3 regions of the Variovorax sp. ISS6 genome follow, and region 2 is predicted to be linked to each of the others. Evidence: predicted binding sites of a transcription regulator. Region 2 holds the regulator's gene; each other region holds the start of a gene.
What was found. The regulator LexA, encoded in region 2, represses DNA repair genes until DNA is damaged. The targets are predictions, from matches to a motif close to ACTGTATNNNNATACAGT.
Positions count from the first base shown of each region.

Region 1: AC1HIL_RS41335 (error-prone DNA polymerase) is a predicted target of LexA. The motif match lies at 3,303-3,320, and genes of this name have one in related genera.
Region 3: recA (recombinase RecA) is a predicted target of LexA. The motif match lies at 4,688-4,705, and genes of this name have one in related genera.

Region 1 is NZ_JAWRZC010000003.1:19,756-27,663, reverse strand. Features, by position in the region: gene AC1HIL_RS41350 (ATP-binding protein) at 1-59, opposite strand, end outside; gene AC1HIL_RS41345 (Nramp family divalent metal transporter) at 875-2,194, shown strand; gene AC1HIL_RS41340 (hypothetical protein) at 2,305-2,949, shown strand; gene AC1HIL_RS41335 (error-prone DNA polymerase) at 3,357-6,569, shown strand; gene AC1HIL_RS41330 (response regulator) at 6,748-7,380, opposite strand; gene AC1HIL_RS41325 (SOS response-associated peptidase family protein) at 7,632-7,908, opposite strand, start outside.
Region 2 is NZ_JAWRZC010000001.1:4,599,153-4,607,060, reverse strand. Features, by position in the region: gene AC1HIL_RS21380 (Crp/Fnr family transcriptional regulator) at 1-204, opposite strand, end outside; gene AC1HIL_RS21375 (oxepin-CoA hydrolase, alternative type) at 282-1,061, opposite strand; gene AC1HIL_RS21370 (3-hydroxyacyl-CoA dehydrogenase) at 1,070-2,590, opposite strand; gene AC1HIL_RS21365 (MFS transporter) at 2,759-3,916, opposite strand; gene AC1HIL_RS21360 (D-2-hydroxyacid dehydrogenase family protein) at 3,921-4,928, opposite strand; gene AC1HIL_RS21355 (hypothetical protein) at 5,113-5,496, opposite strand; gene lexA (transcriptional repressor LexA) at 5,674-6,348, opposite strand; gene AC1HIL_RS21345 (asparaginase) at 6,421-7,383, shown strand; gene adk (adenylate kinase) at 7,456-7,908, opposite strand, start outside.
Region 3 is NZ_JAWRZC010000001.1:700,500-708,407, forward strand. Features, by position in the region: gene sucC (ADP-forming succinate--CoA ligase subunit beta) at 1-641, opposite strand, end outside; gene argC (N-acetyl-gamma-glutamyl-phosphate reductase) at 850-1,773, shown strand; gene AC1HIL_RS03205 (hypothetical protein) at 1,827-2,579, opposite strand; gene AC1HIL_RS03210 (hypothetical protein) at 2,654-3,070, opposite strand; gene recX (recombination regulator RecX) at 3,057-3,512, opposite strand; gene recA (recombinase RecA) at 3,580-4,641, opposite strand; gene AC1HIL_RS03225 (MarR family winged helix-turn-helix transcriptional regulator) at 4,788-5,273, shown strand; gene AC1HIL_RS03230 (response regulator) at 5,347-6,018, shown strand; gene AC1HIL_RS03235 (sensor histidine kinase) at 6,056-7,495, shown strand; gene AC1HIL_RS03240 (sporulation protein) at 7,505-7,714, opposite strand; gene AC1HIL_RS03245 (biotin--[acetyl-CoA-carboxylase] ligase) at 7,729-7,908, opposite strand, start outside.

The DNA.
Region 1 (7,908 bases), on a different contig from region 2:
TCTTGACCGTCTTGACGGCTCAGCGTTGACAGCGGGATATGTTTGGGATCGACTGGCATGCTAGCTTGTGAGGAAGTCTCGAATAATGATGTGGCGGTGACAAAAATCTTTCGGCGCAAGCGACGTGCTGCACCTTTCAACCTGTAGTCTCATTCCTACATCGTTGTAAGCGCAGAGGCGGCTCGGGTGCGGAGTTTATCTTTTTATACTCAGGCCGTGTGAGTGCTAAGGCGCAGTTCGAAGCTGCACGCCTGACGACATCGAATTAGATTGCGACCCAAGTTTTTGTACCAAAGAAGAGTGACTCAAGGGGTATTGAATAGACCAGAGCCTGTGTTGCGGCTTGTGGCCATCTGAAGTTTTCATGAAGTCTGCTGAATTTGGCGGTCCGCCAGTCCGGATTGATAGCGGAAATCAGGTCGATGAAAACGCCAGCCTGTTCCTCCACCGCTGGCAATTGCAATTTTGCCGTTTCAGGCAAATCCCGTCTGGCCCTATCAGCGAATGCTTGGAGGTTCGAGAACAGGATGAGCTACGGTGCACCCTGGTGTCCGTGGGATGGAATCAGACTCGAGCGGAATTGCGCGCTCGATTAGTGACGCTCGCCCATGAATGGGCTATTGAGCGGAAAAATTTGCGGCACCCTCCCGCAGAGTCCGCAGCAGGCCTTTCTGAAAAAGCATTGCGCGGTTGCAGCGCAGCTTAGTTAGGCGACGAGTTATTCCTGGCGTTAAACGTAGCGACTGGCGCTGACCGACAGATCAAAAAGAAGCACCGAGGCGTAGAGTGTTCACAGTTCTCGGCCTACATGGCGGTCCCCTCACAGGCAGCTATGTTCAGCCATCGTCGTGAAGGCAGTGCGGGGGCAGTGGTGATGGAAAAGACGGAGTTAACCGGTGCGGAGCGCCCTTCGGCTAACGAGGAGGCGGATCCTGGCGAAAAGCGCGGCTTCCTGAACCGCCTCGGCCCCGGCCTCATCACGGGTGCTGCCGACGACGACCCGAGTGGCATCGCCACTTACACCCAGGCCGGCGCGCAGTTCGGCTACGGCATGGGCTGGACGCTGCTGTTGACCTATCCGCTGATGGTGGGCATCCAGCTCGCGAGCGCGCGCATCGGCCGCACCACGGGCCGCGGCCTCACCTCGGCCTTCGCCGCGCTGTGGCCGCGCCCGGTGGTGCTGCTCGCGGTGCTGCTGCTGCTGGTCGCCAACGTCGTGAACCTCGCGGCCGACATCGGCGCCATGGCCGAGGTCGCGCGGCTGGGCCTGGGCGGACCCGAGGCGCTCTATGCGCTGGGCTTCGGCCTGCTGTCGCTGGCGCTGCAGGCCTGGCTGCCCTATCACCGCTACGTGCGCGTGCTCAAGTGGCTCACGCTCTCGCTGCTGGCCTACGTGGGCGTGGCGCTGGTGGCGCATGTCGACTGGAAGGCCGCGCTCGCGGGCGCGCTGCTGCCGCGCCTGCACGGGGATGCCGAGAGCATCAAGATGGTGGTGGCGATCCTCGGCACCACGATCAGCCCGTACCTGTTCTTCTGGCAGGCGGCGCAGGAGGTGGAGGAGATCGAGCGCGTGCCGCACGACCATGCGCTGCGGACCCATCCCGCGCAGGCCCGCGCGCAGTTGCGCCGGCTGCGGCTCGACACCTGGGTCGGCATGGGCTTCTCCAACGCGATCGCCTTCTCGATGATCGTGGCCTCGGCCGCCACCCTGCATGCCCATGGCCAGACCGACGTGAGCTCGACCGCGCAGGCGGCCGAGGCCCTGCGCCCGGTGGCCGGCAGCGCGGCGTTCGCGCTGTTCGCGCTGGGGATCATCGGCACGGGCCTGCTGGCGCTGCCGGTGCTCGGCGGTTCCGCCGCCTATGCCTGCGCCGAATTCCTGCGCGTGCGCCGCGGGCTCGAGCAGCCGGTGGGCGCGGCGCCCGCCTTCTACGGCATCCTCGCGGCCGCCATGGCCTGCGGCATCGGCATCAGCCTGTGCGGCGTCGATCCGATGAAAGCGCTGGTGTGGGCGGCGGTGCTCAATTCGCTGATGTCGGTGCCGATCATGGTCGGCGTCATGTGGGCCGCTGGCAGCCGCCGCCTCATGGGCGAGCTGGTGCTGCCGCTGCACTGGCGGGTGCTGGGCTGGGCCGCGACCGCGGTCATGGCGCTGGCGACCCTGGCCTTTCTCTGGACCAGCCTGTGGAGCTAACGCACTGTCGTTTCGGGCGATGAAGCCGAAATTCAACGGCATGTCCCACATCTCGGGTCTATAGTGGCGGGTTTCTGGCAAGTCTACAGATGGTCCCAACGCACTACGAAATGGAGCAACGGCTTCGAAAAGCCGGCGTCGCCCTGCGTGCGTATCCGATGCTGGACAAGGCGCTGGCGGCGTCGGATCCTGCGGCGGCGGATCGAATGCTCGTTGCCGCCGGCACTGCTTGGGAAAACGAAATCGAGCGGCTTTTCGCCATCCAACTCCAAGCCGAGGAACTCAGCAACTACTCGAGTTTCAGCAAGCTTTTTGACGAAATTTGCACGACCGCTGGGCTCGACGCAGCGTTGGAGGCTCTGAACGATGGGGTGCCGCATCGTTACTCAGCGGTTTATCGCCTGGTGGGCGATCGGATGGTGAATGTCGCGATTGCCGACAAGCAGCGTGAACCACGGCCGGCCTACTTGGCCGAAGTGCCGCGCGGGTCCAGTTTTTGCCAATACGTCCTGCGTGATGGATCCTTCTTCACCGGCGATTCGGGCCTCGACAAACGCCTGATAGGGCACCCGTACCAGGGAGTGATGCTGTCGTACTGCGGCATCCCTGTTTTTGACGCCGAGGGAAAGGCTGTAGGCACGGCTTGTCACTTTGATGTGATTTCGCAAGAGATCGCCGAAGAAAAAGTTGCTCAACTCAGAGCAGCCGCACGGATCCTGTCCACGCACCTGACGGAGCAAGCGGCCCGTCGTTGAGTTTTCTTTTCCCGCGAACCGCCTCGCGCGCGGTTTGGCTTGGCGAGGAGTTGGCGCCGACTAGATTGCCATGCTCACGAGAAAATCCGCCTACACAGCCGCTTGGCTGACGAAACGACACCAGTACATGGTGAGCATGAGGCTGGCATAAAGGGACAAGGCTACGGTGCTGGAAGTGCTGATGGACAGCGCCTTAAGTCGCAACGGTCGTGGAGTTGCTCCCGGACGTTGAACCTCCCTAGGCGGCGTAAGTCATTGATTTTATGGCGTATTTTTTCGGTAGCGGCCTTCAAAAGGCGGCGGAGAGCTGATGTGCCGCCAGAACCATCACCCAAATGCCTTAATCTGGCGATACTGTATGTATGTACAGTAAGACGCCGTCTCATGAAGATCCTGACTTTGGAGTCATGGATTTCGACCAGCTCGCTGGCCGGAAGCCTGGGGATGATCCTCCTCCATACGCGGAACTGCACTGCCGGTCGGCGTTTACCTTTCTCGTGGGTGCATCCCAACCCGAGGAGCTGATCGAAAGGGCAGCGGAAAAGCGGTATTCCGCTCTCGCGCTCACAGACGAGTGCAGTGTGGCGGGCGTAGTCCGTGCACACCTTGAGGCTCGCGAGCGCGGGCTCCATTTCATCGTGGGGACGGAGATGCTGTTCCATACGGCCGCCGGCGCCCCGTTCGCGCGCCTCGTGCTTCTGGCAATGGATCGCCGCGGCTATGGAAACCTCGTGGAGCTGATCACCGCCGCGCGGCGGCGAAGTGACAAGGGTCAGTATTCGGCGCTGGTCGGCGATCTCGAGGGCAAGATTTCGCGCGCTCCGCACCTTGCTGGTCTGCCTGGTTGCCTCGCGCTACTCCTCCCGGAGAAAGACGCCACCGTGGAGGGCATTTACAGCCAGTGTATGTGGCTGCGCGCCTGGTTCCCCGATCGCGCCTGGGTGCTAGCGCCGAGGCCTTTCGGCCTGGATGACGACCTGCGGAGCTGGATACTCGAACAAGCCGCCGAAAGGGCCGGCGTGCCCATCGCCGCGAGTCCGGACCCCGTCATGCACTCCCTGGGACGGAAGCGCTTGCAAGACGTGCTGACGGCCACTCGAATTGGCAAGACGGTGCGCACGGCCGGCTTCGAGCTCCAGTGCAACGGTATGGCCTACCTGCGCAGCCGCAACGAGCTCGCGGCCCAGTACCCACAGGAGTGGCTTCACGAGACGATCGCGATCGCGCGGCGATGCACGTTCTCTTTGGAAGAGCTCCGCTATGAATACCCCGAGGAAATCGTGCCGGAGGGCGAAACCGCGACGAGTCACCTGCGCAAGCTGACATACGAAGGGGCGGCGAAGCGCTTCCCGAGCGGCCTGAGCGCTAAGGTGCGGGCGCAGCTCGAGCACGAGCTCGAGATCATCGCGCAGCTCGCCTATGAGCCTTATTTCCTCACGGTCGAAGACATCGTGCGGTGGGCACGCGGCAAGGGCATCTTGTGCCAGGGCCGCGGCTCTGCGGCAAACAGCGCAGTCTGCTATTGCCTGTACGTCACTGAAGTGGACCCCGAGCGCATGAACGTGCTGTTCGAGCGATTCATCAGCGCGGAGCGCCGCGAGCCGCCCGACATCGATATTGACTTCGAGCACCAGCGCCGCGAGGAAGTCATGCAGTACATCTATCGGAAGTACGGCCGAGATCGCGCCGCGATCACGGGCGTCGTGACCAGCTACCGGACGAAGTCAGCGATTCGTGATGTTGGCAAGGCCTTGGGCTTCCCGATCGAGACGGTGGAAAAGCTGGCCAAGACAGCACACGGCGATGAGAACGAGTGGATCACCGATGAGTGCCTGGCCGAGAATGGATTGGACCGGGAGGACTTCCTCGTCAAGCAATGGATGGAGCTTGGGGAGACTGTGCGCGGGTTTCCACGGCACCTGAGTCAACACACGGGCGGGTTCGTCATCGCGCGCGACAAACTCAGCAGGCTGGTGCCAGTAGAAAACGCCGCGATGGAAGACCGCAGCGTCATTCAGTGGGACAAAGACGATCTTGATGCACTGGGCCTGCTGAAGATCGACGTGCTCGCCCTCGGGATGCTCACCGCGATCCACCGCGCGCTCGACCTGGTCGGAGCGAAGCTTGGCCAACGCTTCGAGATGCAAGACGTTCCGTCAGAGGATCCAGCGACCTACGCGATGATCCGCACTGCGGACACCGTCGGTGTCTTTCAGATCGAAAGTCGCGCGCAGATGACGATGCTGCCGCGGCTGCAGCCCGCGTGCTTTTATGACTTGGTCATTCAAGTTGCCATCGTGCGCCCAGGCCCGATACAGGGTGGCATGGTCCACCCATACTTACGCCGACGAGCCGGCGAAGAAGCCATCGAGTATCCGAGCGACGAGATTCGCGTGGCTACGGAACGCACGCTCGGCGTTCCCTTGTTCCAAGAGCAAGTCATGCAGATTGCGATGCTCGCGGCAGACTTCACCGCCGGCGAAGCCGATCAGCTTCGCCGCGCCATGGGCGCCTGGCGCAAGCGCGGAGGCCTCGAGCCGCATCAACGAAAGCTAATCGATCGCATGCTGGCCAAGGGCTACACCGCGGCCTTCGCTGAGCAGATAGCGAAGCAGATCGAAGGTTTCGGGAGCTACGGCTTTCCGGAAAGTCATGCCGCGAGCTTTGCGCTGCTGGTGTACGTCAGCTGCTGGTTGAAACGGCATCACCCTGACGCCTTCCTTGCGGCCCTTCTGAATTCCCAACCGATGGGCTTTTACGCACCGGCACAACTGGTGCGGGACGCGCGCGAACACGGCGTGGTTCTCAGGCCCGTCGACGTCACGATCAGCGACTGGGACATCACGCTCGAAGAGCCAAGTCAAGGCGCGGCCTCGCCGCGCTGGCTCGCGGATTACCGGGAGCCACTTCGAGCAGTGCGCCTCGGGATGCGCAGCATCAGGGGAATGCGCCAAGCAACAGCGATGCGGATCTCGGAAGCGCGCGGCGGGGGACCGTTCTTGACCGTCGAGGACTTGACCAGGCGGGCCGCGCTCGATGCCCACGATCTGCAGTGCCTGGCGAATGCCGATGCTTTGCGCGCTCTTGTGGGCGCGCGGCCAAACGCGATCTGGGAGACCCGCGGCGTGGACACAAGGCCGCCCGAGATGTTGCGCGATGCTCCTACCCTGGAAGACCCGCTTGGGTTCGCTGAACCTCTCGAAGGGGCCGATGTGGCAGACGACTACGCAACGCTCGGCTTGACGTTGAGAAGCCATCCCCTTGCTCTTATTCGCCCCAAGCTGACGGAGTTCGGCGCGTGGACTGCGGAAGATCTTCGAATGTGCGCGCGCGACAAGCAGCGGGTTTGCACGAGCGGCATCGTCACACATCGGCAGCAGCCGAGCACGGCGAGCGGGGTCATCTTCGCCACCTTGGAAGATGAGACCGGCACGGTCAACATCATCGTCTGGCCCTCGATCGCTGAGACATACCGCCGCGCATTGCGCGGAGCAACCCTGCTGACAGTGGAAGGAACCTGGCAGAGCGAGAAAGGCGTGAACTCACTCATCGCGCTCGAGTTGCGCGATCACTCGCCGCTGCTCTCGGGACTGCGTGCGACGAGCCGCGATTTCCGATAGGCGCAAGGCCCCCCGGCCTGTAGACCTCCTCCGCGCCCAGGGTCTGCAGCTGCCCTTGAATCCTCTGCATAAGGCGATCCGCGACTCATGCAAGGTCTCGGCACCGACATTGGCATGTGGATGGTCTGATGGCCTTGCTGGCACTGACAAGGGCTCTTCCGGAGCCCAAGCCCACCGTTTAGTCCAGCAGCTTTTGCTTCAGGCAGTAGTAGGTCAGGTCACTGTTCGTTTGAAGCGCCAGCTTCTCCATGATCCTCGTTCGGTACGTGCTTACGGTCTTCACCGACAGCGATAGCGCCTCGCCGATCGATCCGACGTTCTCCCCCTTAGCTAGTCGGATGAGCACCTGAAATTCACGGTTCGTTAGCCGCTTGTGCGGCGCGTCTTCCACTTTTTTCTCGAGTTCCGAGACAAGGATTTCGGCAACCACAGGGGTGATGTAGCGACGCCCGTCGGCTACGGCACGGACGGCCTTCGGAATATCCTCAGGCGCACAGTCCTTGTTGAGGTAGCCGGCCGCACCTTGCCGGATGAGTGCCACCGCATACTGCTCTTCCGGATATCCGCTAAGCACCAAGACCGCGACATCGGGTGCTTTGGCTCGGATCAAGCCAATCGAATCCATCCCATTTTGCCCGGGCATGGATAGGTCCAGGATAAGCACGTCTAACGGGGTGGTGCGTACGAGATCAATTGCCTCGCGACCTGACCTTGCTTCACCCGCGACGTTGAAGTCTTCGAAGCTGGAGAGCAAGGCCTTCAGGCCTGCCCGAACCAAGGTGTGGTCGTCGACGATTCCGATGTTGATCATGTCAAGTGAGAGGTAAGAGGCAGAGCCTGCAGCTAACCGACACCTTGCCACGCCAGTTCGCCATTCTTCGAGCCCAGACCCAAATTGCGAAGTCGGCCTACGAGTGAGCCGGGGAATATGACAATCTCACGTCGCAAGAACGCGACATGCCTACGAGAGCCGCGGTATGTGTCCGGAAGGCTCGAACGCTTTCACAGACGTCCTAAGATTCTCGGCATAGAAAAACAAGAAAGCCGCGAGAAAGGGGAACGTCAAGCAGCAAGTCGATGCTCATAGAAAGGACGTTCCTCCCTGTCCTGCAAAAGGGACTCCAACGCATCGAGGGAGTGATCTGCCGGGCGGAGCCAGGCTGCGACGTTCTCGCGGCTCAGCTGCACGATGCAGCGGTCATGGCCAGCGGCCGCGACTTCAGGCGGTGGATCGTCGGTGATAGCCGAAAAACTCCACAGGTCCGGCTCCTCCGAACCCGCGGGCGGAATCCAGTGGCTATAGAGGCAGGCGATGACCATCTCCTGCTGCGGCCGAGGC
Region 2 (7,908 bases):
GGAGCTCACGCGCACCGCGCCCTTGGCACAGGCGATCCAGTGCTCGGGCGGATCGCCGCGCGCGGCGATCAGGTCGCCGTCCTTGTACCGTCTGACGAATGCGCATCGGAGGATGTCGTGCCTGAGCGAAGGGGAGAGGGAAGAAAACCAGCGACCGCTGTTGATCGCTTCACGTTCTTCGATGGTAAGAATGGGGTCGTCCATGGTCTGTCCTGTCGGCGACTGAAAGGCGTAGGGTTGTCACGGGAGCGACGCGAGGCGCCGCTGCCCGTCACGCGTACTCACTCGTACTGGGGCTTCTTCTTCTCGAGGAAAGCGGCGATGCCGATGCCGGCATTGGCGTGGTGCAGGTTGCGCACGAAGTGGTCGCGCTCCTGGCTCAGCTGCGACGAGAGCGTGGCGCCGCGGCCTTCGCTCAGCAGCTCCTTGATGCTCGCGAGCGAGTTGGGCGCGCGCTCGTTGAGCTTGGCGGCCAGCGCGAGCGCACCGGCCAGGGCCTGGCCCGGATCGCTCAGCGTGTTCACCAGGCCCAGCGCATGCAGCCGCTCGGCGCCGATGCGCTCGCCGTTCATCAGCCATTCGCTCGCGAGCTGGCGCGGCAGCATCTGCGCGAGATGCCAGCTCAGTCCGCCGTCGGGCGACAGCGCGACGTTGCTGTACGAGGCGGCGAACACCGCGTCGCGCGCGGCCACCACGAAGTCGCAGGCCAGCGCGAGCGAGAAGCCCGCGCCCGCGGCCGGGCCCTCGACGGCCGCGATCACCGGCTTCGGAAAGGTGCGGATCGAGTCGATCCAGTTGTGCAACCCCTCGATGCTCTCGGCCTGCACCGAGCGCTCGCGCTGCCGGTTGGCCTGCAGCCGCTGCAGCGAGCCGCCGGCGCAGAACCACGGGCCTTCGCCCACGATGACCACGCTGCGGATCTCGCTGCTGTTCTCGGCGCCGTTGAGCGCCTCGATGCCGGCGGCATAGATCTCGGGGCCGAGCGCGTTGCGCTGGCTGGGATTGGCGATCGTCAGCACCATGGTGCGACCTTCGCTCGTGCTCTTGAGTTCGGCGGTCATGTCGCGGCTCACTCTTCCTCGTGCAGCAGGCTCAGGCCCAGCGCGCCGCGGCGGCGCAGCCACGGGCTCGGGCGATAGCGCGGATCGCCGTAGACGGTCTGCATGTTGAACAGCACCTCGAGCATGTTGGTCGGACCGTAGAGGTTGCCCATGGCCAGCGGGCCGCGCGGATAGCCGAGGCCCAGCTGCACCGCGGTCTCGAGGTCGCCCGGCGTGCACACGCGCTGCTGGCACATGTCGGCCGCGATGTTGACGATGGTGCCGATCACGCGCTGCGTGACGAAGCCGCCGCTGTCGCGGATCACGCTCACGGCCTTGCCGTCGCGCGCGAAGAGGGCGTGGGCTGCGTCGCGCATGTCGCGCCGCGTGGCGGGGTTGGTGGCGAGCACGCGGCGCTTGCTGGCCGCGTCGTCGATCAGCATGTCGATGCCGACCGTGCGCGTGGCATCGAGGCGGTCGACGGCCGCGACGGTGGTGACGTCGAAGCCCAGCGGCGCGACCAGGATCAGCGATTGCGGCGAGGCCGTGGCACCGCTGTCGATCTGCGCGCCCAGCGTGTTGACCAGGCGCAGCAGCTCGGCGCGGCGCGCGGCGCGTGGCGAGACCCACACGGCGGGCAGGGTGTCGAGCTTCGGCGCCGGTGCCTCGGGCGCCTGCTGCATGGCGCCGTCCTCGTAGCGGTAGAAGCCTTCGCCGGTCTTGCGGCCCAGCGCGCCGGCCGCGAGGCGCTGCGCGGTGATCACGCTCGGACGGTAGCGCGGCTCGTCGTAGTACTGGCGGTAGATCGATTCCATCACCGGATGCGACACGTCGAGCGCGGTCAGGTCCAGCAGCTCGAAGGGGCCGAGGCGAAAGCCCGCCTGCTCGCGCAGGATGCGGTCGACGGTCACGAAGTCGGTCACGCCTTCGCCCACGATGCGCAGTGCCTCGGTGCCGTAGCCGCGGCCGGCGTGGTTGACGATGAAGCCGGGCGTGTCCTGCGCCTGCACCGCGCTGTGGCCCATCTGCGCGGCATAGCCCGCGAGCCGGGTGCAGACCTCGGGCGCTGTCTTGAAGCCGGCCACCACCTCGACCACCTTCATCAGCGGCACCGGGTTGAAGAAATGGAAGCCCGCGAAGCGCTCGGGGTGCTTGAGGCCGGCCGCGATCGCGGTCACCGAGAGCGAGGAAGTGTTGGTGGCCAGCGTCGCATCGGGCGCGACGATGGCTTCGAGCTCGGCGAACAGCTTGCGCTTGACCTCGAGGTTCTCGACCACGGCCTCGATCACGAGGTCGCAGCCGGCCAGCGCCTGCGCCGACTCGGCGATCTTCACGCGCGCGATCTGGGCATCGCGCGTGGCCTCGTCGATGCGGCCCTTCTCGTGCAGCTTGTTCCATTGGGCGATGATGGCATCGCGCCCGCGCGCCGCGGCGCCCTCGAAGCTGTCGAGCAGCAGCACCTCGCTGCCGGCCTGGGCCGCGATCTGGGCGATGCCGCGCCCCATGGCACCGGCGCCGACGACGCCGATCCGGGTGTAGTTCACTGTCATGTGTGGCTGGGGTTTTTCAAAGGTTGAGAGGTATCGGGCGGGCCGTCCGCGCGCGTGCGCACGCCGTCCGCTGCAGCAGCGATTTTGCAGTCTGGCGGGAGAAGGGTTTCCCCGGTGTTTCTCGGGGAGGCCTGCGGGCGCCGGTGCGACGGGGTTTCGCCGCGCCGTTCAGGCCGGCCGGCGGCTGCGGTCGATGCTCGCGCTGAGCACGATGGCGACCAGCAGCAGCGCGAGCCCGACCCAGCTCATCCAGTGCATGGCGTCGCGCGCCAGCAGCCAGCCGCCGAGCGCGGCGCCGAAGGCCTGGCCGATGTAGATGCCCGAGCTGTTGAGCGCCACCGAGCCCGGCGCCAGCGCGGGCGCTAGGCCCACCAGCCGGGCCTGCTGCGCCGAGTTGGTCGAGAAGCAGCCCAGGCCCCAGGGCGAGACCACCACCGCGATCCAGAACAGGCTGTCCGCCAGCGGCCAGAGCGCCAGGCTCAGCGCGATCAGTCCCGTGGTCGCGAGCACCATGCGGCCCGCGCCCGCGCGGTCGATGACGCGGCTCACGACCATGTTGCCCAGCAGGCCGCAGGCGCCGAACCAGCCCCACATCAGGCTCAGCGCAGTGGCGTCGGCGCCGAAGCGCTGCTTGAGGATCGGGCCGAAGTAGCTGAACAGCACGAACTGGCCGGCGCCCTGCAGCGCGGTGATCGAGACGATGCCCATCAGCACCGGGCTGCGCAGCACGCGCGCCCAGGCCGCGGCCGTGAGCGCCGCCGGCCGGATGCCGTTGGGCAGCGTGAGCCACACCGAGACCGCGCTCACGATGCTGAGCGCCGAGATCGCGAGGAAGGCCGCGCGCCAGCCGAAATGGCCGCCGATCAGCGCGCCGATGGGCAGGCCCAGCACCGAGGCCATCGACCAGCCGAGGAAGACGAAGGTGACCGCGCGCCCGCGCTGTTCGGGCGGCACCAGCATGCCGGCGCAGGCGGCCGCCTGGGGCGTGAAGATGGCCGGCGCGATCACCGCCAGCATGCGCACCGGCAACAGGGCGCCGAAGCTCGGCATGAAGACCGACACCGCGTGCCAGGCGGCGTACCACAGCATCGTGAGGGCCAGCAGCCGGCGCCGGTCCCAGCCGGCCACCGCGGCCGCGAGCAGCGGCGCGCCGAGGCAGGTGACGAAGGCCGCGGCCGTGATCAGCTGACCCGCGGTGGCGGCGCTGACATCGAGCGAGACGCTGATCTCGTTGAGCGTGCCCGGCACCACCATCACCCCGGTGCCGATCACGAAGTTGCCGGCGAGCAGCGCCCAGAGTGCGCCCCTCGGCGCCGGCTGGCTCACGGTTTCACCGCCGGACCTGCAGTGCGCCGGGGTTGACGATGTTGGTGGGGTTGCCCTTGATGAAGCTCACGACGTTGTCGAAGGCCTGGCCGAAGTACATCTCGTAGCTCTCCTGCTCCACGTAGCCGATGTGCGGCGTGCAGATGCAGTTCTCGAGGCGCAGCAGCGCATGGCCCTGCAGCGGCGGCTCGCTCTCGAACACGTCGATCGCCGCCAGCCCGGGGCGGCCGCGATTGAGCGCCGCGAGCAGCGCATCGGACTCGACCAGCTCGGCGCGCGAGGTGTTGACGAACAGCGAGGTCGGCTTCATGCGCGAGAGGTCCTCGAGCGTGATCAGGCCGGTGGTCTCGTCGTTGAGCCGCAGGTGCACCGACAGCACGTCGGCCATCGCGAAGAACTCCTGGCGGCTCTGCGCCACCTGGAAGCCGTCGGAGCGTGCCTTGGTGCAGCTCGCCTCGCGGCCCCAGATCACCACCTGCATGCCGAAGGCCTGCCCATAGCGCGCGACGAGCTGGCCGATGCGGCCATAGCCCCAGACGCAGAGCGTCTTGCCCTTGAGCACCGAGCCGAGGCCGAAATTGGGCGGCATCGAGGCCGACTTGAGCCCCGACTGCTGCCAGGCGCCATGCTTGAGGTTGCTGATGTACTGCGGCAGCCGGCGCATGGCCGACATGATCAGCGCCCAGGTCAGTTCGGCCGGCGCCTGCGGCGAGCCCGAACCCTCGGCCACGGCCACGCCGCGCTCGGTGCAGGCGGCCACGTCGATGTGGCTGCTGATACGGCCCGTCTGCGAGATCAGCTTGAGCTTGGGGAGTTTCTCGATCAGCTGGCGCGAGATCTGGGAGCGCTCGCGGATCAGGACGATCACGTCGGCGTCCTTGAGGCGCACCGAGAGTTGGCCGATGCCCTTGACGGTGTTGGTGTAGACCTTGGCTGCGTAGGCATCGAGCTTCGAAGCACAGTGCAGCTTGCGCACCGCATCCTGGTAATCGTCGAGGATCACAATATTCATGGCATGCCATTGTGCCTCGCAGCATGGAATCGGCGCGCCGTAGAACGTTTGGATACGGCCCTGCCGCCCTCGAGGGGCGAAAACGGGGCGAAGGCCGGAGAAGCGGCTCGAAGGCCGGGCAAAGGGCGAGGTTGCCCATGGACCCGGCCCCGAGGCGGCGCGCGAGACGCGCCGAAGGACGCTTTCAGTGCAGGTGCGCGGGGCGGGCCGCCCCGGCGGGTGCTTCGAGCGCTTCGAGCGCGGCGAGGCGATCGAGCTCGGCGCACACGTCGGCCATCCGGCCCGAGATCACCACCCGGTTGCTGTTGCGCGCGCCGCCCTGCTGGCGATCGACGAGACGCACCACCCGCAGCGGACGCGAGGGCGCCTGCGCCGCGGGCGTGGCCGGGAATGCGTTCGGGGCGCCATCGCCACGAGCCGCGCGCGACGGCCGTACCGACACGTAGCGCAGCTCGCTGGCGCACAGGCTCTCATCGTTGCGGCGCGCGGGGCGGGCGGGCAGCCAGCGGTTCGCGAGCGATTGCAGCGGCATCCAAAGATCGACGAAGGTGAGGAGGGCGATTCCCATGTGAACTCCAAGAAGGTTTGAGGTTGAACACAGGCAGGATTCGTTGTCATCGGGCGCAGCAGGGTGATGGCGACCAAGCGCCATACGCCCGCCACCTGCGGCGACCGGATGGGGTATGCGGGATGCGGATCCGCGAAGCGGCTCGGCGATGCAGACCGCCGGGCCGGCTCGGCGGGGCTACATCAGCATGGTGTTTCGGATCAGGCCGACCGCGAGGCCTTCGATTTCGAAGGGTTCGCCGGGTTGGACCACGATGGTCGGGTAGTCGGGGTTCTCGGCGTGCAGCTCGATCACCTGCTTGTTGCGCTTGAGGCGCTTGACGGTCACCTCGTCGCCGAGGCGCGCCACCACGATCTGGCCGTTGCGCGCCTCCTTGGTGGCCTGCACGGCGAGCAGGTCGCCGTCCATGATGCCGGCGTCGCGCATCGACATGCCGCGCACCTTGAGCAGGTAGTCGGGCTGGCGCTGGAACAGCGTGTTTTCGACGTAGTAGGTCTGGTCGACGTGCTCCTGCGCGAGGATCGGCGAACCGGCGGCGACGCGGCCGATGAGCGGCAATGCGAGCTGGGCCATGCCGGGCAGCGAGAGCGAGAACTGGCTGTTGCGCGACTCGGCGAGCGAACGCAGTGCATCGCCCTTGAGGCGGATGCCGCGCGAGGTGCCGCTCACGAGTTCGATGACGCCCTTCCGGGCCAGCGCCTGCAGGTGTTCCTCGGCCGCGTTGGCGGAGCGAAAGCCCAGCTCGCTCGCGATTTCGGCACGGGTGGGCGGCGCCCCGGTGCGGGCGATGGCGCTCTGGATCAGATCGAGGATCTGCTGCTGGCGGGCGGTAAGCTTCACGGCGAACTGCATGGTGGTTCCTTGCGGCACTGGCTGAACATCCAGTACCTGTATTTTTAACCAGTTTTTCAAAGTTGGCAAGCGATGGCGACTTCTTCCCCCTCGAATCCGCGGCGCGTGGTGGTGCTCGGCACCGGCGGCACCATCTCGGGCCGCGCGGCGAACAGCGGCGACAACATCGGCTACACCGCCGGCGAGGTGGGCGTGGCCGACCTGCTCGGCGGCATCGAGGCGCCCGCTGGCGTGACGCTGGCGGCGGAGCAGGTGGCGCAGGTCGACAGCAAGGACATGTCCTTCGCGATCTGGCGCGCGCTGGCGCTGCGCTGCGCCCACTGGCTGGCGCAGCCCGACGTGGCCGGCGTGGTGATCACCCATGGCACCGACACGCTCGAGGAGACCGCCTTCTTCCTCCAGTCGGTGCTGGCGCCGCGCAAGCCCATCGTGCTGACCTGCGCCATGCGCCCGGCCTCCGCGCTGTCGCCCGACGGCCCGCAGAACGTGCGCGACGCGATCGCCGTGGCCGCGACGCCGGATGCGCAGGGCGTGACCGCGGTCTGCGCGGGCACGGTGCTCGGTGCCTTCGACGTGCAGAAGGTGCACACCTACCGGCTCGATGCCTTCGACGCGGGCGACGCGGGGCCGGTGGGCTACGTGGAGGAGGGCGAGGTGCGGCGCGTGCGTGGCTGGCCGTCTTCGGAAGCAGGCGCGGTCCTTGACCGTCTTCCCGAGGACGAGGCTGCATGGCCGCGCGTGGAGATCGTGACGAGCCACGCGGGCGCGAGCGGTGCGTTGATCCATGCGCTGCGTGCGCATGGCGCGGCCACCTCGCCGCTGCGCGGCCTCGTGCTGGCGACCACCGGCAACGGCACGCTGCACCATGCGCTCGAGGCGGCCGCACTCGAGGCGCAGGAGGCCGGCATCGCGGTGCTGCGCGCCACCCGCTGCACGCAGGGGCGCATCCTGGCGAAGCCGGGCGACAAGCTGCGCGACGCGGGCACGCTGACGCCGGTCAAGGCGCGCATCGCGCTGACGCTCGCGCTGATCTGAAAACGGGGGGCAAAGAAAAAGCCGCGTCGCGGGACCCGGGGCCCGCGCGCGGCTCGCGATTCGAGCCGGGGCTCAGCTGCTGAGTGCGGCCAGGGCGCGCTGCGTGATCTCTTCGACCGTGCCCACGCCCTGGATGGCGCGGTACTTCGGCGCGGCGGCCGGATCGGCCTTGGCCCAGGCCGAGTAGTAGTCGACCAGCGGACGCGTCTGCTGGCTGTAGACGTCGAGCCGCTTGCGCACGGTCTCTTCCTCGTCGTCCTTGCGCTGGATCAGTTCCTCGCCGGTCAGGTCGTCCTTGCCTTCGACCTTGGGCGGGTTGAACTTGAGATGGTAGGTGCGTCCCGAGGCCGGGTGCGAGCGGCGGCCGCTCATGCGTTCGATGATGTCGCCGAAGGGCACGTCGATCTCGAGCACGTAGTCGAGCTTGACGCCCGCGGCCTTCATCGCGTCGGCCTGCGGAATGGTGCGCGGGAAGCCGTCGAACAGGAAGCCTTCGGCGCAGTCGGGCTGGGCGATGCGTTCCTT
Region 3 (7,908 bases), 3.9 Mb from region 2:
GCGTCCAGCGCCATGACGTTGCCCTTGCTGTCACGGTTGAGCGGGTTGATCTCGACCAGCGAGGCGTCCGTCTCCATGTAGCAGGTGTAGAGCTTCTTGAGGATGTCGACCGTTTGCGCGGTCGAATCGGCCGGCATGCCGATGCCGTCGGCGATCTGCTTGGCCTGTTCGTCGGTCAGGCCCTTTTGCGGGTCTGCGAACACGGTGATGATCTTCTCGGGCGAGGAGTGGGCCACTTCCTCGATGTCCATGCCGCCTTCGCTCGAGGCGATGAAGGCCACCTTCTGGGTGGCGCGGTCGGTCACGGCCGAAACGTAGTATTCCTTCTGGATGTCGGCGCCGTCTTCGATGTAGAGGCGGCGGACCTTCTGGCCTTCGGGGCCGGTCTGGTGCGTCTTGAGCTGCATGCCGAGGATCTCGCCGGCCAGCTTCTTCACGTCCTCGATGGTCTTGGCGACCTTCACGCCGCCGCCCTTGCCGCGGCCACCCGCGTGGATCTGGGCCTTGACCACCCAGACCGGGCCGCCCAGCTTCTGGGCGGCTTCGACCGCCTCCTGGACCGTGTAGGCCGGAATGCCGCGCGGCACCGGCACGCCGAACTTGGCAAGGATTTCCTTGCCTTGGTACTCGTGAATCTTCATGAGGGATGTCTCTCGGAAGGAAGAGGTTGAAAAACGGGAGATCGAGGCAGGCTGGTGTTGGCTCTGTTGTCCACAGGCGACGGCAGCCTGACGGCTGGGGGCGGCGGACAATCGCGGACTGTATCATGGTGCGCCGCATCAATACTGACGGGCGTGTGCGGTCAATACGTACTTTCTTCTAGGCCCCTCTCTATCAGGCAACCCCACCATGGCCAAGGTCTTTATCGACGGCGAAGCCGGCACCACCGGCCTCCAGATTCGCGAGCGGCTGCAGAACATGCCGCAGATCGAGCTCGTGAGCATCGCGCCCGAGCTGCGCAAGGACGTGAACGCCAAGCGTGAACTCATGGCCGGCGTCGACCTCGTCGTGCTGTGCCTGCACGACGACGCGGCGCGCGAATCGGTCGCGCTGATCGACCAGCTGTCGGGCAGCAAGCCCAAGATCATCGACGCCTCGACCGCGCACCGCGTGGCGCCGGGCTGGGTGTTCGGCTTCCCCGAACTGGTCGAAGGACACTGGCAGGCCGTGGCCCGGGCCGACCGCGTGGGCAACCCCGGCTGCTACGCCACCGGCGCGATCGCCATGGTGCGCCCGCTGGTCGACGCGGGCCTGCTGCCGGCCGACTTCCCGATCGCGCTGCCCTCGGTCAGCGGCTACTCGGGCGGCGGCCGGGCCATGATCGAGGCCTACGAGAAGGGCGAGGCGCCGCTGTTCGAGACCTACGCGCTGGGCCTCAAGCACAAGCACATCCCCGAGATCATGAAATACACCGGCCTCACGCAGCGCCCGGTGTTCATCCCCTCGGTCGGCAATTTCAAGCAGGGCATGCTGGTGCAGTTGCCGCTGCACCTCGACCTGCTGCCCGGCAAGCCGAAGGCCGGCGACCTGCACGAGGCGCTGGCCGCGCACTACGCGAAGAGCAACACGCCCGAGCAGTTCGTGAAGGTGCTGCCGCCCACCGAGGACGGCAAGCTCGACGCTTTGGCGCTCAACGACACCAACCAGCTCGAGATCCGCGTGTTCCCGAACGAGGACCACCGCCATGCCGTGGTGATCGCGCGCCTCGACAACCTCGGCAAGGGCGCGAGCGGCGCCGCGGTGCAGAACCTCAAGCTGATGCTGTCGCTCTGAGGCGCGGCTTCCCCGCTCAAAAAGGCGCCGGCTCCCCGGCGCCTTTTTCGTTTTCAGCCCACCAGCCAGAGCCCCGTGCCGAACAGCGCCGCATGCAGCGCGAGCACGATCCAGAACGGCATGCGCGAGGGTGTCGACATCTCCTGCAGCGTCTCGTGGATGCGTCGCGCGATCAGCGCGCGCAAGGCCGGATCCTGCGCGGGCGCCGCGCCGCCCGACGCCACGGGCAACGGCGGCTCGCCCTGCGCGGCGCGGCCCTGCTGCCACTCGGCCAGCATCTCGCTGAGCGGCAGCCGGTCGAGCACGAAGGCGATCACCGCCCGCACCGCCTTGCCGTCGCCGAGCACCGGCGCGAGCTGCGCGCTCAGCGCATCGACCGAGAGCCAGTCGCTCGCGCGCCGCAGCGCCCCGTGGGTGCGCGGCATCGATTCGATGCGCCCGGCGATGGCATCGCCCAGGCGCTGCGCCACCGCTTCGCCGCGCGCGGCCACCAGATGCTGCATCGCGCGCGTGCGGCCTTGCGACACGCCGAGGATCACGTACACGCCCATGAAGAGCGCCAGCAGCACGGCCACCAGCAGCGGCGGCGAGGTCAGCAGCGCGAGCGCCGCGCCGACGCCGCCCGCGCGTGCGCCGGGATAGCCGGGCCCGCTCAGCTGGCCCAGGTAGTAGAAGAAGGCGCCGCCGCCGAGCAGCGCGCCGAAGAAGATGCCCTTCGCGACCGAAGCGACGAAGGCCGCGCCGGCGCGGGCGCCGGTGCGTATCAACGAGGGAGGCTCGGATGGGTTGGCGGGGTTCGATGACATGGCGCGGCTCCTCCTCGTTGTTCGAAGCCGCGGATCATGCCAGCGGTCTGGCGCGGCCCCGGCCGCCCGGCCGCTCAGCGGGCCGGCGCCTCGAGCAGCGCCCGCAGCGCGCGCAGGTCGCGCGCGATCCATTCGGCGTCGTGCGCGAAGGCGGCGTCGTCCATGTGCGGCTGGCGCAGCAGCGTGAACTGCAGCTCGCAGGCGCCGGGCGCCACGCCGACGACACGAAACGGCACGTAGACCTCGGGCACGCCCTCGGGCGCCACCCAGTGGTCGAGCACGCCGAATTCGTTGGCCGGCGCGAAGCGCAGCACCGCGCGACCGCCGGGCGTGGTCGCGACCCAGTGCTCGCCTTCGCGCGCCAGCGCGCCGTCGGCCAGGCCGCTGGCCCATTCGGGCAGGCGCGCGGGATCGGCCGCCAGCGCATAGGCCGCGCGCCAATCGCAGGCCACGCGCTGCGTGATCACGCGCGAGAGTTCATTCGAGTTCATCGATGTCGCTCCTCAGCACCTTGGCCGCCACCGCGGCCGAAAAGCCCCGCGCCATCAGGAAGCGGGCCTGCCGCGCGCGCTCCTTGGGATCGGCGGGCGGGGCGTCGAAGCGGCGGCGCCAGAGCGCGGCCGCGCGTTCGAGCTCGCTGCCCTGCAGCCCGGCCACCGCCTGCGAGATGGCCTCGGCGCCGATGCCCTTGGCCTGCAGTTCCTGCCGCACGCGCGCCGCGCCGAGCCGGCCCGCGCGCTGGTGCAGCACCGAGGCGACCACGCGCTCCTCGCTGATGAAGTCCTTGGCCGCGAGCTCGTCGAGCGCGGCCTTGAGCGTGCCCGGCTCTTCCTCGTAGCGCGCCAGCTTGCGCTCGAGCTCGCCACGGGAATGCTCGCGCTGGCTCAGCAGACGCAGCGCGCGGCCTTTCAGGGAAGGAGCATCGAATGCCATCGGAAATGCAGGGGCGGAAAAGGAAAGCGGGGCGGCCGCAGGCGCCCCGCTCGCAGGCATCGGCCGGTTATTCGGCCGCGCCGGCCGCGTCCGCCGCCAGCAGCGGGATGCCCAGCGACTCGCGCACCTTGTTCTCGATCTCGCGCGACAGCTCGGGGTTCTCGCGCAGGAACTCGCGCGCGTTGTCGCGGCCCTGGCCGATCTTCTCGCCGTTGTAGGCGTACCAGGCGCCCGACTTGTCGATGATCTTGGCGGTCACGCCCATGTCGATGATCTCGCCCTCGCGGCTGATGCCCTCGCCGAACAGGATGTCGAACTCGGCCGTCTTGAACGGCGGCGAGACCTTGTTCTTCACCACCTTGACCTTGGTTTCGTTGCCGATGGCCTCGTCGCCCTTCTTGATGGTGCCGATGCGGCGGATGTCCAGCCGCACCGAGGCATAGAACTTCAGCGCGTTGCCGCCGGTGGTGGTTTCGGGCGAACCGAACATCACGCCGATCTTCATGCGGATCTGGTTGATGAAGATGACCATGCAGTTGGTCTTCTTGATCGTGGCCGTGAGCTTGCGCAGCGCCTGGCTCATCAGGCGGGCCTGCAGGCCGGGCAGCGAGTCGCCCATCTCGCCTTCGATTTCGGCCTTGGGCGTGAGCGCGGCGACCGAGTCGACCACGATCAGGTCGACGGCGCCCGAGCGTACCAGCGAGTCGACGATCTCGAGCGCCTGCTCGCCGGTGTCGGGTTGGCTGATCAGCAGGTCGGACAGGTTCACGCCGAGCTTCTGGGCGTACTGCACGTCGAGCGCGTGCTCGGCGTCGACGAAGGCGCAGGTGCCGGCCTGCTTCTGCATGGCGGCGATGACCTGCAGCGTGAGCGTGGTCTTGCCCGAGGATTCAGGACCGTAGATCTCGACCACCCGGCCGCGCGGCAGGCCGCCGACGCCCAGGGCGATGTCGAGGCCCAGCGAACCGGTGGAGACCACCTGGATGTCCTCGAGCGCCTCGCCTTCGCCGAGCCGCATGATCGTGCCCTTGCCGAACTGCTTCTCGATCTGGGCCAGCGCGGCCTGGAGGGCCTTGGCCTTTTCGCTGTTGGCACCTGCGATGCTCGAGCCCTTGACGACTGCGTCCATGTGAAAAACTCCTTGAAGATCAACGGGTTGTGTACTGCCGGATCCATCTGCTTTTAACTACAGCCTGGATGCTTGAACAGTAGTGTAGGGGCGGATGGATTCGAGTAAACCCATTTTTTGGTCAGTTTGCTTTACCATTTGACGCCGTGAGCGACACCCCTTTTCCCCTCGACCCCGATGCCTGGCGCCAGACCCACCTGGGCCGGCTGCTCGGCCACGCGATGCGGCGCTTCGACGAGCGCGTGCTCGCGCTGATGGCGCACGACGTCGACGTGCCGCTCGCGCTGTCGAACCTCGCGGCCCGTGCGCAGGTCAGCGCGGCCCACATCCACATCACGCGCCACCTCGCGCGCGAGGGCTCGCGCCTGACCGAGCTCGCCGAGCGCGCCGGCATGACCAAGCAGGCCATGGGCGCGCTGGTCGACCAGTGCGAGGCCTGGGGGCTGGTCACGCGCGGGCCCGATCCGCTCGATGCGCGCGCGCGGCGCGTGCTGTTCACGGCCGACGGCCTGGCCTGGCTCGAGGCCTTCCGCCAGGCGGTGACGCAGGCCGAGCGCGAGTTCCGCGCCAGCGTGGGCGACGAGGTCGCCACCGTGGTAACCATCGGTCTGGAAGCCTATACGGCGGGCTAGACTCCCTGCCGAGCGGAGACAACGAACGTGCAACGGCGCCGCCCCGCGGCGCGAACCGGGCTGGAGGTGGGCTATGCGGATTCTGATTGCCGAGGACGACCAGGTGCTGGCCGACGCCCTGCTGCGCAGCCTGCGCACCTCGGGCGCCGCGGTCGACCACGTGGCCAACGGCTCCGAGGCCGACACCGCGCTCATGACCCACAGCGAGTTCGACCTGCTGATCCTCGACCTCGGCCTGCCGAGCCTGCACGGCATCGAGATCCTCAAGCGCCTGCGCGCGCGCGGCTCGCAGCTGCCGGTGCTGGTGCTGACGGCGGCCGACAGCGTGGAGGAGCGCGTCAAGGGCCTGGACAACGGCGCCGACGACTACATGGCCAAGCCCTTCAGCCTGCAGGAGCTCGAGGCGCGCGTGCGCGCCCTCACGCGCCGCGGCATGGGCACCACCAGCAACGCGATCAAGCACGGCCCGCTGGTCTACGACCAGGCCGGCCGCGTCGCCACGCTCGACGGCAAGATGGTCGAGCTGTCGGCGCGCGAGCTGGGCCTGCTCGAGGTGCTGCTGCAGCGCGCGGGCCGGCTGGTCAGCAAGGACCAGCTGGTGGAGCGGCTGTGCGAATGGGGCGAGGAGGTGAGCCTCAACGCGATCGAGGTCTACATCCACCGCCTGCGCAAGAAGATCGAGAAGGGCCCGGTGCGCATCGCCACGGTGCGCGGGCTCGGCTACTGCCTCGAAAAGATCCAGTGACGCCCGCGCGGCCGCCAGGCGCGGCGGGTCCGGCCCGATGAAACTCTTCCAGCGCGCGCAGCGCTCCCTGTTCGGCGAGATCCTCGACTGGATGCTCACGCCGCTGCTGCTGCTGGTGCCGGTCAGCATCGGCGTGACCTGGCTGGTGGCGCAGGGCATCGCCAACGCGCCCTTCGACCGCGCGCTCGAGCACAACGTCGAGACGCTGGCGCGCATGGTCACGACGCAGAAGGGCGGCCCGCGCTTCGAACTGCCGCAGTCGGCGCGCGAGATCCTGCGCGGCGACGATGCCGACCGCGTGTACTACCAGGTGCTCGACAGCCACGGCGCGCTGCTCAGCGGCGAGCGCGACGTGCCGCATCCCAGCCTCGACGAGCCGCCGGTGATCGGCCAGGTCTCGCTGCGCGACGGCGAGATGAACGGCAAGCCGGTGCGCGTGGCCTCGGTCTGGCTGGCCGGCGAGCATCCCGACGCGCCGCCCGCGCTGCTGCAGATGGCCGAGACGCGCCAGAAGCAGTCGCTGCTGGCGGCCGAGATCATCAAGGGCGTGCTGCTGCCGCAGTTCGCGATCCTGCCGCTCGCGGTGCTGCTGATCTGGCTGGCGCTGGTGCGCGGCATCAAGCCGCTGTCGGTGGTGGAGGCGCGCATCCGCGAGCGCCGCCCCGGCGACCTGAGCCCGCTCGACGAATCCTCGGTGCCGCTGGAGGTGGTGCCGCTGGTGTCCTCGGTCAACGAGCTGCTCGACAAGCTCAACGATTCCATCGACACGCAGAAGCGCTTCCTGGCCGACGCGGCGCACCAGCTCAAGACGCCGCTCGCGGGCCTGCGCATGCAGGCCGACCTGGCGCAGCGCGAGAACGCCAACGCCGACGAGCTCAAGCAGTCGCTCAAGCAGATCGGCCGCGCCAGCGTGCGCGCCACCCACACGGTGAACCAGCTGCTGTCGCTGGCACGCGCCGAGGGCAACAGCGCCGGCGCCCATCGCCAGCCCTGCGACCTGGCGCGGCTCACGATCGAGGTGGTGCGCGAGGCGGTGCCGCGCGCGATCGAGAAGCGCATCGACCTCGGCTACGACGGTGTCGATCCCGGCTCGCGCGGCGTGGTGCTCGAGGGCAACCCGACCCTGCTCAAGGAGCTGGTGCGCAACCTGGTCGACAACGCGATCAACTACACGCCCTCGCGGCCCGAACGCGCCGGCGTGATCACCGCGCGGGTGCTGGCCGATCCCTTCGGCCGGGTGCTGCTGCTGCAGGTGGAGGACAACGGCCCGGGCATTTCCGAAGCCGACCGCGAGCTCGTGTTCGAGCCCTTCTACCGCGTGCTCGGCAACGAGGCCGACGGCTCGGGCCTGGGACTGCCGATCGTGCGCGAGATCGCGAACCAGCACCATGCGCAGGTGACGCTCGAGGACGCGCATCCCGAGCGGCAGCCGCCGGGCGCGCGCTTCACGGTGCGCTTCGAAAGCGCGCCGGCCTGAACGGCTGGCCTATCGGGCGCTGGTGTCCGACGCGCCGGCCTTCGGCGGCTCGGCGCGGATCTGCAAATACTCGGGATGGATCTGCCGCGTGAGGCGCTGCGGATCGCGCTCGTCGAGCCCCGCCGGCGCGAGACCGAAGCCCGCGAGGTCGCCACGCGACCACAGCCAGTAGCCGCCGTTGAGAACCAGCAGGGCGATCACGAGCAGGCGCAGCGGCATCGCGGCGTCCGGTCTCAGAGGGCCATGCCGCGCGGCCGCACGCTGACTTCGTCGCTGACGATGGCCTGCAGGCCCTCGGCCGTGCGCACCTGCAGCTCGCCGGTCCACGAGACGCCTTCGCACAGGCCCGCGCGGCCGTCGCTGAGCACCACCTCGCGCCCGCGCAGCACGTCGCGCGCCGCGAAGCGCTCGGC